One region of the Paraburkholderia kururiensis genome, then DNA from elsewhere that is predicted to be linked to it. Evidence: predicted binding sites of a transcription regulator. Region 1 holds the regulator's gene; the other holds the start of a gene.
What was found. The regulator FliA, encoded in region 1, starts transcription of late flagellar genes. The targets are predictions, from matches to a motif close to CTAAAGTTTNNNNNNNNNNNGCCGNTA.

Region 1 (6,829 bases):
ACCTGCTGGCCGCTCTGCGTGCGTGCGCCGCCCAGCGGCTGCACCGCGAAGACGACCTGCTTGGCCTTGTACGGCTTGCCGTCCGGTCCCGTCGTGCTGTCCGCGTTCGCGAGGTTCGACGCGGTCACGTTGAGCCGCTCCGACTGCGCGGACAGTGCAGAGCCGGCGACGCTAAAGATGTTCATCAGCGATGGCATGGCGAATCTCACCTCTCGTTGCCGGCCTGCATTGGCCGGCGGTTGCGCGGGCCGCGCCTGTCACCCTTGCGCTTTCGCGCCCTGGTGCCTCCTGCGCACGGCCCGCCTGCTTTCCCGTAGCGATTTGTCTCTTGCCCGACCGGTGCGGCCTGCTGCATGTGGCCTGTGCCGCCGGTCCGGCTTCCTGCTTTGCTGCCTGCCCTGTTTTGCCGCGTGCCCCGCTTTACTGCGCGAGTCACTGCCTGAGGGCGGGCCGCCGCGTCAGCTGCCTGACGTGATGGCCGCGAGCATGCCTTTGATCTGCTGCGTGAGCACGGTCATGCCGGTCTCGAAGTGCAGCGTGTTGTCGGCGAACTGCACCCGCTCGCTGTCGAGGTCGACGGTGTTGCCGTCGAGCGCCGGTTGCGTCGGAATGCGGTACTGCAGCTGGCCGTAGTCGTCGGAAGAACCGCCCGTGGGCGTCAGGCGCGCCTTGCCGGCCATGTGGCCTGCTTCGGTGGTCGCCATGGTCATGCCGCTCGTCACGCCGGCCGGCTGCGCCATGGCGAGCGGCGCGGCGTTCGAGGTGGCCGTTCCCGTCGCGGCGCCGCTCTTTCTCAGCGCACCGGCGAGCGACGACGCGAAATCGACGTCGCGTGCCTTGTAGCCCGGCGTGTCCGAGTTGGCGATGTTCGACGAGAGCAGCTCCTGACGGTAGGCGCGCACATCGAGCGCCTCGCGCCCGAAGGCGAATTCGGCATCGAGTTTGTCCAGCATTGCGGTTCTCCGAAAAAACGCTTCCTTGCGTCACCCTTGCAGCGGTGGCCGCGTGGAAGGCCTTTTTGCTTGTGGTGCATCTTAGGTCTGGGACGCAAGCCGCAATCGGAGGAATAGCCGGGGAAGGGGGCCTCTATTCGACGTTTGCGCGAAGGGGGGGCTCTCTAGAATGCCTCTCGTATTGTTGGCCCTTGTTGTTGGCCCTTGTTGTTGGTCCTTGTTTGTTGTTGGCCGCTGGGCCTGCCGTCTGGTTCTTGTTTGGCCTTACCGGGCCGTGGAGAGTGGCGATGAACGAGCCCGCTTCAAATGCTCCGACCGCCTTGTCGACTGTAGAGACCGCTGCTGAAACGGCTTTCGATGCTTCGATGGCGCCGGGCGCTTCGGCTGCTTCGCGCGTTCCGGCTGGCCCGGCACGCGTCGGCCGCGCGCCTGCGCTGCGCCGGCTCTTCGTCGCGCTTGCGTGGACACTCTCGGCAAGCGCCGGCACGCTGGGCCTCTTCGTTTCGACCGCCGCGCACGCCCAGGGTACGGGCGAGCCGATCGTGATTCCTGGCCCGGGCGAAAAGAACCCGGACGCGCTCGCCGCCATGAGCAGGATGGTGACGAGCCCGGCCGGCGCGTCGTCCAGTGCGACGGCGCAACGCACGAACGCCGGAATGCAGCCGCTCTCGCCCGCGCAGTCGACGATGGCCGCGTCCATGCGGCCGACCGCAAGTGCCGGCGCCCCAGATCGCTTCGAGCAGGCCGCGAAGGCCGACGGCGCCATCGTGATCGCGGGACCGGGAGACGCGTCCGCGTCCCGGCCGGGCATGGCGTCCGGTTTGATGCGCGTGAACCTGCCCGTGGCGGCGAGCCAGGTGATGCCGGTGGTCGTGACGCCCGCGGCGGCGTCGGTGTCCGCGCAGGGCCGCGAGACGAGCGTCGCGCCGCAGGCCATCGCCATGAATCCGCCTGCCAGTGCCGGCTACGCAACAACCGCGCCGCGCTTCGAGCGCATGGTGCCGCGCGCTGTGCCGGCGCAGGCCGCACAAACGTATCAGCGCGTTCAGCCCGCGCAGGCCACGGTGCCGGGAATCTCCCAGGCGCCTGCATCGAACGCTCAAGCCACTCAGCCTGCTCAAGCCGCTCAAACCGCCGTACCCGAAGGCCAGCAGGACGGCGAATCGATCCGGCGTGCCGCGCTTGCCTGGCTCCAGCAACAGGCTGCCGGCTTGCCCGGCAAGGTCGTTATCACCGTGGCCAACGTCTTTCCGCGCGGCCTCGCGGCGTGCACGACGATGCAGCCGTTCGCACCCGCCGGCACCCGCATGTGGGGCCGCACCACCGTGGGCGTGCGCTGCGCGGGCGAGCGTCCGTGGACGCTCTACCTGCAGGCGAAGATTTCGGTCGAGGCCACCTACTACACGGCGTCGCGCGCCATCGCCCCCGGCGAGCCGCTCAGCGCCGCCGACCTCGTGGCGCGCGACGGCGATCTCACGCTGCTGCCGCAGGCAGTGGTCACCGACCCGTCGCAGGCTATCGGCGCCGTGGCGCTGGTCCGCGTGCCCGCCGGGCTGCCGCTGCGCCAGGACATGCTGCGCAGCGCCAGTTCCGTGACGATCGGGCAGACCGTGCGCGTGGTCGCGCAAGGCCCCGGTTTTTCGATCTCGTCGGAGGGCAGCGCCATGAACAACGCGGCGCCCGGCCAGCAGGTGCGCGTGAAGACGGCGAATGGCCAGATCATCAGCGGCATCGTGAAAGAAGGCGGCACCGTGGAGATCCAGCTTTGAGCGTTTCAGGTTGTGCCGTGGTTGGGAAAGGAGAGGGGGACCGGCGCCCAGTGCGCCTCGGGTGGTGAAGGGGTTTCGACGGGCTGTTATGGCCCTTGCGTGCGGCGGCCGCGCCGGCAATTTGCCTGGCTGGCCCTTTGGCGGCCTTGCCGCCCATGCACTAAAGTTTGATTGGTACCTGCCGTTAATCTGGGCAAAGCAGCGCCCATGACGCGCCCCACCGTGGCCGAAGAAGGCCACGCGGAACCCGGATTCCTCAGTCGAATTCGGAGACTGCGGTCAACCGTTCAGGAAGCCAATCGTGAAAGTCGATTCCACCAGCAATTCGAGCCTGCAGTCGCTAAAAGACGGGCTGCAGCGTACCCAGCAAGGCGAAACGGCCGCGCCCAGCACGCAAGGCGCAGCCGGTAGCCCCGCACCGTCCACGGGCGGCGGCGCGTCCGGCGACGCGAACGTGAGCCTGTCGGCGCTGTCGGCGCAACTGCGCGGCCTCGCCGCGTCGGGCGCGGCGGACATCGATACGGCACACGTCGAGTCGATCAAGCAGGCGCTGCGCGACGGCAGCCTGAGTATCGATACCGGCAAGATTGCCGACGCCGTTCTCGAAACGGCACGTAGCCTGCTGCAAACGCGCGCGGGGTCGGCGGGGAATTAACCCCGGTTGGCCTGCGCGTTCACCGTGCTTCGCCGCACCTTCCGGCGAAGCACCGCGCGCAGCAGCCAATTGACCACGGCTTGTGCACCCTCGTCCGGGTACGGCAAGCCGACTGCGAGTTGAGTGATTGTGATGAAAGACGCCCTCCTTGCCACCGTCATCGACGAATATGCCGCCGTCGAAGCGTTCGCTTCGGTGCTCGCGTGCGAAGAGAAGGCGTTGACGGCCCTCTCTCCGCTCGAACAGCTGCCGCCCATCATCGAGATGAAGACCGAACTGGTCGAGAAGCTCTCCGCGCTGGAAAAGCTGCGCGACGCGCAGCTTGCGGAGCTGGGCTTTCCGCCCGGCTGGCGCGGCATGGAGCTGGCCTCCGGGGCGGACCCGCGGCTCGCCACGCAATGGGCGCTGCTGCAAAAGGCCGCCGAACGCGCGAAGCGCTCCAATGCCACCAACGGCGTGCTGATCCACACGCGCATGGAATACAACCGCCGTGCCCTCGACGTGCTCAAGGGCGCGCAGCACAAGGCCGGTCTGTACGGACCGGACGGGCGCATTCCGTCGTTCGGGCGGGTTTGAGCGGATTCGATCGCGGCGGCTTTCGAGACGTGCGGCGCGAGATCCGGGCGCCGCGTCGTCGCTGAACGCTCTGAATTGACCGACTAGCCGCATCAAAAACCAACGGGCCGCACATCCTTCCGGATGTGCGGCCCGTTGTGCTTTCAGACCAGGCGTTCAAGCCTGGTTTTCAGCCTCAGGCGTCGTTGCGCCTTTCTCGATCCTCTTGCCTTTGCTGCTCGCGGCTCAATCCCAGTGCTTGCGATGCTTGCGGTGGTGGCCCGTGCTGCGATAGCCGCGCTCGCCCTCGTCCGCGTACGAATTGCTGCGCGAGATGTTGCCGCCCAGTGCCGCTCCTGCGCCGCCGCCCAGGCCCGCGCCGATCAGCCCGCCCGTGCGGCCGCCCATCGCGTTGCCTGCCGCCGTGCCGGCGCCGCCGCCCAGTGCGCCGCCTACGATGGCGCCCGTGCGTTCGCGTCGGTTCGACGTGACCGCGGCGCCTGCGCCGCCGCCCACCGCACCGCCGATCACGGAGCCCGTGCTGCCGCCCAGCGCGCCGCCCACGGCTGCGCCCGCTACCCCGCCCAGCCCACCGCCGAGCGCGTTGTTCAAGTCACCGGCCACGGCCGGCAGCGATACGGCGGCCGAAGCCACGGTCAACACGGCGATTCCTGCGATTTTCTTGAGCATCTGGTTTAACCCCATTGTTTTAGTGATAACGCGGGCGCAAGTGTAGCCACCCGCCAGAAAGCGTGGTGTAAGAAAGTGTTAGTGGTGTTACGGGCGAAAAGCCCGCAGATGAGGAGGGGCAAAGCGGACGAAGAGCGAACGCGAGGCACACGGAAAAGCCGCTGATGAATCCGACAAGGCGCGGATAAAGCCGCGGACCAGGCCGCGAGCCGGGTGCAGACGAAACGCAAACAACGCGCAACCCAGGCGCCGATAAAGCAGCAGAAAACCAGCCGCCCCACAAACGCAGCGAAGGCGGCCCGGAAGCCTGGCCATCGCCGTCGCGCCCAACCCCTTGCGCAACGCTCGCCGAAGAAGGCGCAAACCCTCCCCGAACGAGCCCCGGTCAGGTTTCTCAGTCGGCCTCGGCGCCTGCCCAGGCCAGTTCGCGCAGGCGCGTGCGCAGTCGCGCCACGGCCTGGCTGTGCAGCTGGCACACGCGCGATTCGCTCACTTCCATCACGGCGCCGATTTCGCGCAGGTTCATGCCGCGCTCGTAGTAGAGCGACATCAGCAGCTTCTCGCGCTCGGGCAGCTTGTCGATGGCTTCCACCAGCGCCGCGCGCAGGCTTTCGTCGAGCAGCGCGGAAAGCGGGTCCGAGTGATCGACGCAGTAGCGGTCGAGAAACGGCTCGTCGTCCGCGGAACGGTCGAAGTCTTCGTAGTAGATCAGCTGGCTGCCATGCAGGTCCTGCAGCATGGACTGATATTCGTCGAGCGGCATGTTGAGGTGCCCGGCGATTTCCGTCTCGCTCGCCGAGCGGCCCAACCGCTGCTCCACCTGGTGCACCGCGCTTTCCACCTCGCGCGAGGTGCGCCGCAGGCTGCGCGGCAGCCAGTCGTTGCTGCGCAGCTCGTCGAGCATGGCGCCGCGAATGCGCTGGCTCGCGTAGGTTTCGAACTGCGCGCCCTGATCTTCCTTGTAGCGGCTCGCCGCATCGAGCAGACCGATCATGCCGGCCTGGATCAGATCGTCCAGATCCACGCTCGCCGGCATCTTCGCCACGAGCTGCAAACCCAGCCGTCTTACGAGCGGCGCGTACTTCGCCAGCACGTCGGCCTGCGAAATTTTTCCCTGAGCGTTATACATCGTGCTCTCCTGCCTGAAGTCCCCGAGTGGCGTCACGCATGCTGCGCCGACGGCCATTCGGCGGCCGGGTCGGCCTGCCACACGGATGGCGATGGGGCCGACGTTGTTACGGTCGGGCGCGTCATGGCCGCGCGCGACGACATGGCTGGCCGCATGGGCCAGTACTGCAGTTCTGCGGCGACATGCCGGTAGTCGCGCGCGGCGGCCGCGGACGGAAAAGCGTCCACGATGCAGCGTGCGAGCTCGACGGCCCGCGCCATGTGTGGGTCAGCCGCAATGCAGCCTGCGTTTTCGAGCGAGACGGTGAGGTAACGACCCGCCACGCCTGCGAGGTTCTCGAATGCCGTGTGGGCATCGGCCGCGCTTTGGACGTAATTGACGAGCACGCGGAACTGCGCGATTGCGTGCGCGAAATGAAGACGTTTCATGGCGGCGTAGGCATCGGTGATGGCCTGCGCCGAGACGCGCGTCACGACCATCACGTCGTGCGAGCGCATGGCGAGCCCGGAGAGCGCGCCGTTTTTGTCCAGACCGGCGTCGATGAGCACGACGTCGGCGGGGCCGTTCAGCACGAGCCCGTACTGTTCGGCGGTGTAGCCTTCCTGGCTGCCGCGCCAGGCCGAGAGCACGCCGAAGCCGAGCGGATGCCGGCTCACGGCCGCCGCGAGCGGCACCTCGCCGCGCATCACGCCGGCGAGATTGCCTACGCCATGCAGGCCGCCCAGCGTGGCGCTCACGGAGCGGTCGCCCAGGCACTCGTCGATGACGAGCACGTCTTTGCCCTGCTCGGCCAACGCCGCCGCAAGGTTCACTACTGTCGTGGTGCGTCCCACGCTCTCCGAGCCGCCGGTCACCGCGATGACTCGCGAGCCGCTACGGGCGAGCAGCCGCCGCAGCCCCTCCGCCTGGTCGGCTACGAATTTATCCAAAGCGAACCTCGTGCAGGTCGGCGTTCGAACGCGTGGACAGCGCCGAAAGCAGCGCCGGGATGTCGTCTTCGTGCGGCACGAAGGGCGAGTGCTCGCGCGGAATGCAGAACGCGCTGCGAATCAGGAAACGCTTCGTTGCCACATAGAGG
Region 2 (6,829 bases), 3.3 Mb from region 1:
TGCGCCCACGTATTCGCAGCTCATCGCCACGCTCGCCCAGGCCGCGCGCGCCACCATGCGCGAAGACGAACGCAAGGCAAAGGGCGACTCGCCGCACATTGCGCTGCTCACGCCTGGGCCCTTCAGCGAGACTTATTTCGAGCACGTATTCCTCGCGCGCTACCTGGGCCTCACGCTCGTGGAGGGCAAAGACCTCACGGTGCGCAACGACATGCTGTACCTGAAGACGCTGGGCGGGCTGGAGCGCGTGCACGGGCTGCTGCGCCGGCTCGACGACGCGTTCTGCGACCCGGTGGAACTGCGGGCCGATTCGACCATCGGCGTGCCGGGGCTGCTTCAGGTGATGCGTGCGGGCAACGTGATGGTGTCGAACATGCCGGGCGCGGGCTTCGTGGAATCGCCCGCGTTGCATGGTTTTCTGCCGGGCATTTCCGCGGCGGTGCTCAACGAGCCGCTTGCGCTGCCCAGCGTGCCGACATGGTGGTGCGGCGAGGAAGCCGCGCGACAACAGGCGTTCGCGCATATCTCCGAAGCCTTCCTCGTGCCCACATGGCCCGGCATGCAAGGCGGCAGCACGGGTCCCGGCGCGGCCAACATTCCGGCAGGCATGGCGCGCGGACCGCAGCGTCTCGCGGATTGGGCCGCGCGCATCGAACAGGCCGCGGACGCGTTCACCATCCAGCAGCCGTTGCCGTATTCCTGCACGCCGCGTTACGAGGACGGCACGCTGCGCGGCCGGCCCTCGGTGCTGCGCGTCTACGCCATTGCCGATCTGAACGGCGAGTGGCACATGCTGCCGGGCGGCTTCACGCGTCTTGCGGCGGAGCATCAGACATCGGTTTCCATGCAGTTCGGCGGCAGCAGCGTGGACACCTGGGTGCTGTCGAGCCAGCCGGGCTCCACCTTCTCGCTGTTGCCTTCGCCGATGAAGCCCGGCGACCTCGCGCGCCGGCATCGCATGGTATCGAGCCGCGCGGCGGAAAACCTGTTCTGGGGCGGCCGTTACGGCGAGCGCGCCGAGAACAACGTGCGGCTGTGCCGGCTGATACTGGGGTCGCTGGAAAGCAACGACGCCGACGAAATGTTCGGAACCTTAACGGAACTCGCGGCGCAGTGCGGGCTGATTCCATCGGTGGATACGCTCGCGCGCAGCTCGCCTCACGCGTTCGAGCGCGTGCTCGTCGCGAACCTGCACGAGAACGCGGGGTACGCGAGCATCGGCCAGAATCTGGCGAGCCAGGCAAGAGCGAGCGGCGAGGTGCGTGGGCGGCTTTCCAACGACCACTGGCGCACCATCCTCGCCGCACGCAACGACTTTCGCGACGCGCTGGACGGGCTGTCGCTCGCGCCGGGCGGTCAGCGGCAGATGTTCGAGAACGGCGGTCAGGGCGGCGGTAACAGTAACGGCAACCACGGTGCCGCCCGCGACCGCTACGAGCCCTACGACCGCATGAAACTGATGAAGGCGCTGGAAGATCTCGCCACGCAACTTTCGGCTATCAGCGGGGCGCAGGGCGACCGCATGACGCGCGACGAAGCATGGCGGCTGCTTTTCGTTGGCCGTCACATCGAGCGGGTGGCCACGATGACCACGTTCCTGCACGTCATCGCAAGCGAAGGCCGGCTGGCCACGCCTGCCGGCTTCGATCTGCTGCTGCAACTGTTCGACTGCACGCTCACGTATCGCTCGCTTTATCCGGGTCGCTTCGAGGTGCCGGCGCTGCTCGATCTGCTCGTGATCGACCCGACCAATCCGCGCGGCCTCTATGGCGTGTACGACCGGCTGCGCAAGAAGCTGGACGAAATCGCCGTGGCCGCGGGCGGCACGCGGCGTGCGCCGTTTGCTGAACTCATGCCGCCCGTTGCGGCGCTGCCCACGCTCGAGCAGCTCTGCGAGCCTGGGGAGAACGGCCGCTTTCCGGTGCTGCTCGATCTCTGCGAACAACTGGGTGCCTACGTGGCCGCGGCATCCAACGAGATCAGCGCGCGCTACTTCAGCCACGCGAATTCACTTGCCGAGCAGGTGGCCCCATGAGCGGCGACGTCGTGCTGACCGTTTCGCATCACACCGTGTACCGCTATTCCACGCTCGTGGAAACCGCGCAGCATCTCGCGACGATCCGCCCGCTCACGTGTGCGTGGCAGCGTGTGATGGCGCACAGCGAGCGCATCGAACCCGAGCCTTCGTACCGAACGAGCCGCGTGGACGCGTTCGGCAACGACCTGCTCTATTTCTCGTTCGACTCGCCGCACGATTACCTCAAGATGACGAGCGAGACCACCGTGCTGCTGTCGCCGCGCTGGGCGTCGCTGGATCCCGACGCTACGCCGCCTTGGGAAGAGGTCGCGCAGGCGCTGCGTTTTCGCGCGGGCGGCGCGTTTCATCCCGAGACCGAGTTCTGCTTTGCGTCGCCCAACATCGCGCTTCTGCCCGAGCTGCGTGCCTATGCACAGCGCAGCTTCACGCCGGATATGCCGCTTGCGGCCGGTGCGATCGACCTCATGCATCGCGTTTACGCCGACTTCGAATACAAGCCCGCGGCGACCACGTTCGATACGCCGGCCGCGCGCGCCTTCGAACTCAGACACGGCGTGTGTCAGGACTTCGCGCAGGTGATGATCGGCTGCCTGCGCACGCTCGGTTTGCCTGCGCGGTACGTGAGCGGCTATCTGCGCACCGATCCGCCCGAAGGCACGCCGCGCTTGATCGGCGCGGATGCATCGCACGCGTGGGTTTCCGTGTTTTGCCCCGGCGTGGGCTGGATCGATCTCGATCCGACCAACGACGTGCTTGCCGATCTCGATCACGTCACGCTCGCCACGGGGCGCGACTATAGCGACGTGTCGCTGCTGCGCGGCATGATCCTGGGCGGCGGCGAGCACCAGGTCGAAGTCGCGGTGCACGTCACGGGCGGCGCGCCGACGCTGGTTTAGTCCGCTCTGCGTGTGCTTGCGCGCACACCGTAACCCGGCGTTACCAAACTCGCAGACCCGTTGCACCTCTCCATCGCTTCGATGCGTAGACTCCCGTCCACGGCCCCTCGGGCCGGACGTCGCATGGCGCGCGGCATGTGCCGCGCCATGCCTACGATCCATCAGCCGACAGGAGTGCCCCATGCTGCCACCCAGAAACCGAACGGTGACCGCGCTATTCGACAATGTGGAGATGTGCGCCGAGTACAGCGAAGAGACGGGGCGCCTTCGTATTCTGCGCGACGGCGCGCTGCTTCACGAATGGTTTCCGCCCAACTCGTGGTTCGCAATTGCGTCTGTGGCGGGCGCGCGCAACTGGGGCACGCAGCCCGACGAAAGCGAATTGCGCGCGTTGCTGGACAGCGAGATGTCGACGTTGCGTGCCGACTGAAGACGACGCGCAACGTGCACGTTCGCGCGAGACATCGTCGAATGACGCTTCAATGAAAAAAGGTGGGCGGTTTTCACCGTCCACCTTCTACAGCACGTGGGTCACCAGGGCGACTCCACGCTGTGCATACCGATAGCGCGCGACGCAACCGATAAGCGCGTCGTGCGTTCGATGCTTACTGCAGGAGCTTCAGCACTTGCTGCGGCAGCGAGTTCGCTTGTGCGAGCACCGAGATACCGGCTTGTTGCAGCACTTGCGCCTTCGAGAGGTTCGCCGTTTCCGAAGCGAAGTCGGCGTCGACGATCTGCGACTTGGCAGCGTTCAGGTTGGTCGATTCCGTCTGCGTGTTGCTGATGGCCGACTGGAACGTGTTCTGCGTTGCACCCAGCGTTGCCTGGAAGTTGTTGACTTGAGCCAGCGCTGCGTCGATCGCGGTGATCGCGTTCTGTGCACCCGAGGTGGTCGAGATGTCGATACCCGAGACGCCGAGGCCCGACGCGTTCCACGTGGTCGAACCGAAGTTCGCCGTGATGGTCTGGTTGGCCGATGCGCCGATCTGGAAGTCCACGCTGCCGAGGCCGCCGAGCACAGCCTGACCGTTGAACGTGGTTTGCGTTTCGACGCGGTTGATTTCCGTCAGACGCGTCGTGACTTCCGTCTGCAGATTCGCTTGCGCTGCCGAGCCGAGCGAGCCGTCGCCCGATTCCACGGCCAGCTGGCGGATACGCTGCAGGTTGGCCACGGTCGACGAGATCGCGCCCGAGGCCGTTTGCACCATCGAGATGCCGTTGTTCGCGTTCATCACGCCTTGATTCAGCGCGTTGATGGCGGCCGTCTGACTGGTCGCGATAGCGAGGCCGGCGGCGTCGTCGGCGGCGGTGTTCACGCGCTTGCCCGACGAGAGACGGTTGATGGCTTGCGACAGGGCGTTTTGCGAACCGGAGAGGTTCGTCTGCGTCGTCAGCGACAGAATGTTGGTGTTGATGTTAAGCATGAATCCCCTCGATGGAGTGCGGATGTGCGTTTGATAACGAGTTAGGTTGCCGGCGATGTACTTGTCGGTCCGTGGACCAGCAACCTGTCCGTGTTATCGGCGCCAGATCGAACAACTTGAGAGAGATTGTTTGGGGTACTGCGAAATGGTGGGGAAGATCCGGACACGAGGCCAAAAAAATACCGGCCAGGTGGCCGGTACAAAATCCTCGTACTACATCCGAGCACCGTACGCCCTGTCGCAGGAATCGCGCGGTGTGTAAGCATTATGCGGGTTTCGGCCGCGATTCGACAAGCGAAACATACCCTGTATGGTGCAGGTCATTACGATCTCTTCCTCGCTGTTGCTCGAGTTTTTCGTTGTGCTCCGATGCTTGTGGGCACAGTTCTTAAGCGTTACTTAAGGTATGTTCTGCTATGCGAGCGGTGCATCATGCGCGCTCTGATGGTCGGCGAAAAGACGCGCAGCCGCGCTTCCGCGCTCGAGCAGCCGCGCCGATAAAACCGCTTGCACGCGATCAGCGTTTTGTCTGTTCATTCGAGTCGGACGAGCCGCACAGGATGGCCCCCATGGTTGTCTCCGAAGCATGGGTACGTGCGTTATGGCTTCCCGGCGCTCTGCTTCGATGCTGACGCCTTCGCTATTTGAGCACCATCATCTGCACGATCTTCACGACGACGAGGCCTACGGCAATCACGAGGTAGCCGCGCAGCACGGCCATCCATACGCGGCTTGCAAGCGTGAGTCTGGGCGGCGGCAACTCGTGAAGCGGCGGCATGCGCCAGCTTTCGCGCGACGCTTGTTCATGGGCGGCGGCGCTTGCCGTTGCAGCGTCCGTTGTTTCGCGACAAACGTAGCGCGACGCGAGCGTCGCGATGCCGCCCACCACCGCGAGCAGCATGCCGCCCGCGAGCACGGCGATGATCGTGTGACCGCTGATGTCCGGATACATCACGGCGGCCGTGAGGATGACTGAGAGCATCACGAGCACCCAGATAACGGCTCCGGTGAAGACGTTCAGCTTCATCGTGTTCGCCCACGGCCCGAGCACGGCCTTGTCGTTGCACAGCAGAAGCAGAAACACCGTGGCGCTCGGCAGCAGCACGCCGGCCAGCGTTTGCACGGCTTCCGTGAGCAGACCGAGCGGGCTGCCCGGAATCAGCACGAGCGCCGCAGCGGCGGCCACGATACCGAAGTACACGAGGTAGAAGCCCTTCGCATCCGATACGCCCCGATGCAGCGAGTGGCGAATCTTGAACACGTCGCCGATCGCATAGGCCGTGGAGAGCGATACGGCCGCCGCGCCGATGATGGCGGCATCGAACAGCGCGATGGCGAACAGCACGGCAGGCGTGCGGCCCGCGTACTTTTCGAGGCTCGCGATCACGCCGCCTGCGTCCGTGAAGTTGCCGGCCTCGGGCTTGCCGGCGTAAAGCGCCGCGCAGAAGGCGATCATCGCCACGGCGCCGATCAGCACGAATGCGATACCGATCCACAGATCGATCTTCTCGTACTTCATGAAACGCGGCGTGATGCGCTTGTCGATGACGTAGCTCTGCTGGAAGAACAGCTGCCACGGCGCCACGGTCGTGCCCACGATGCCGATGACGAGCAGCATCACGTCCGAGAGTTTGCCGTGCGAGGGCCAGCCGGGCACGAAGAAGTCATGCGCCATCTGACTCACGGGCGGATGAATGGTGACGAGCACCGGCACGAGCAGCAGGCTCAATGCACACAGGAACACCGCAAAACGCTCGAAGCGCTGGAAGTTGCCGGTGCTCACGGCGGCCATGGTGAGCGCCGCCGCAATGCAGACGCCCGCAATCTTCGACACGCCGAAGAAGTCGAGCACGAACGTCATGCCGATGAATTCGGTGACGATGGTGAGCGCATTCAGCAGGAACAGATCGATCACGCTGAAGGCGCCCCAGAACTTGCCGAAGCGTTCGAAGATGAGACGCGCGTGGCCCACGCCCGTCACCGCGCCGAGACGCAACACCATCTCCTGATTGACGAACAGTACCGGCACGAGCAGCAGCATGGTCCACAGAAGCGAGGTGCCGTAGTTCTGCCCGGCCTGCGTGTAGGTGCCGAATGCGCCGGCGTCGTTGTCGCCCACCATCACGATGAGGCCGGGGCCCAGAATGGCGAGCAGCGTGCGTAGCCGCGCGCCCCAGTGCGTGCGCGGCGCCGTGTCGTGGTGGGCGATGGTGCCGAGCGCGCCCTTGATGTCGCCCAGGTGGGCGTCATCCAGAACAGCGCTACGTTGAAGGGGGCGTGGTGGTGAAACGTTCGCTGGCGTGGACATTGTTTTTCTCCCCGAGTGGCGGTTTGTCGATTGAGACGGATGTGCGCTTGCGGCGCGTTACGCGAAGTGCTTCATGAGGCTGCGCCAGAGCCATGCAAGCGGCCGCGATTCACGGGGCTGCAGCGAAAGCAGGGTGTCGTAGTGCGCGTGCGATTCGTGCACG

Region 2: the regulator FliA is predicted to act here: its motif matches at 4,453-4,479, upstream of U0042_RS04060 (flagellin domain-containing protein).

What each region holds. Positions count from the first base shown of each region.
Region 1 covers NZ_CP139965.1:4,153,213-4,160,041, forward strand. The annotation lists gene flgC (flagellar basal body rod protein FlgC) at 1-197, opposite strand, end outside; gene U0042_RS18680 (flagellar basal body rod protein FlgB) at 459-953, opposite strand; gene flgA (flagellar basal body P-ring formation chaperone FlgA) at 1,241-2,722, shown strand; gene flgM (flagellar biosynthesis anti-sigma factor FlgM) at 3,024-3,377, shown strand; gene U0042_RS18695 (flagella synthesis protein FlgN) at 3,510-3,953, shown strand; gene U0042_RS18700 (hypothetical protein) at 4,179-4,622, opposite strand; gene U0042_RS18705 (RNA polymerase sigma factor FliA) at 5,017-5,751, opposite strand; gene U0042_RS18710 (AAA family ATPase) at 5,784-6,680, opposite strand; gene flhF (flagellar biosynthesis protein FlhF) at 6,673-6,829, opposite strand, start outside.
Region 2 covers NZ_CP139965.1:880,447-887,275, forward strand. The annotation lists gene U0042_RS04045 (circularly permuted type 2 ATP-grasp protein) at 1-2,035, shown strand, start outside; gene U0042_RS04050 (transglutaminase family protein) at 2,032-2,934, shown strand; gene U0042_RS04055 (hypothetical protein) at 3,116-3,364, shown strand; gene U0042_RS04060 (flagellin domain-containing protein) at 3,540-4,358, opposite strand; gene U0042_RS04065 (NRAMP family divalent metal transporter) at 4,999-6,666, opposite strand; gene U0042_RS04070 (hypothetical protein) at 6,724-6,829, opposite strand, start outside.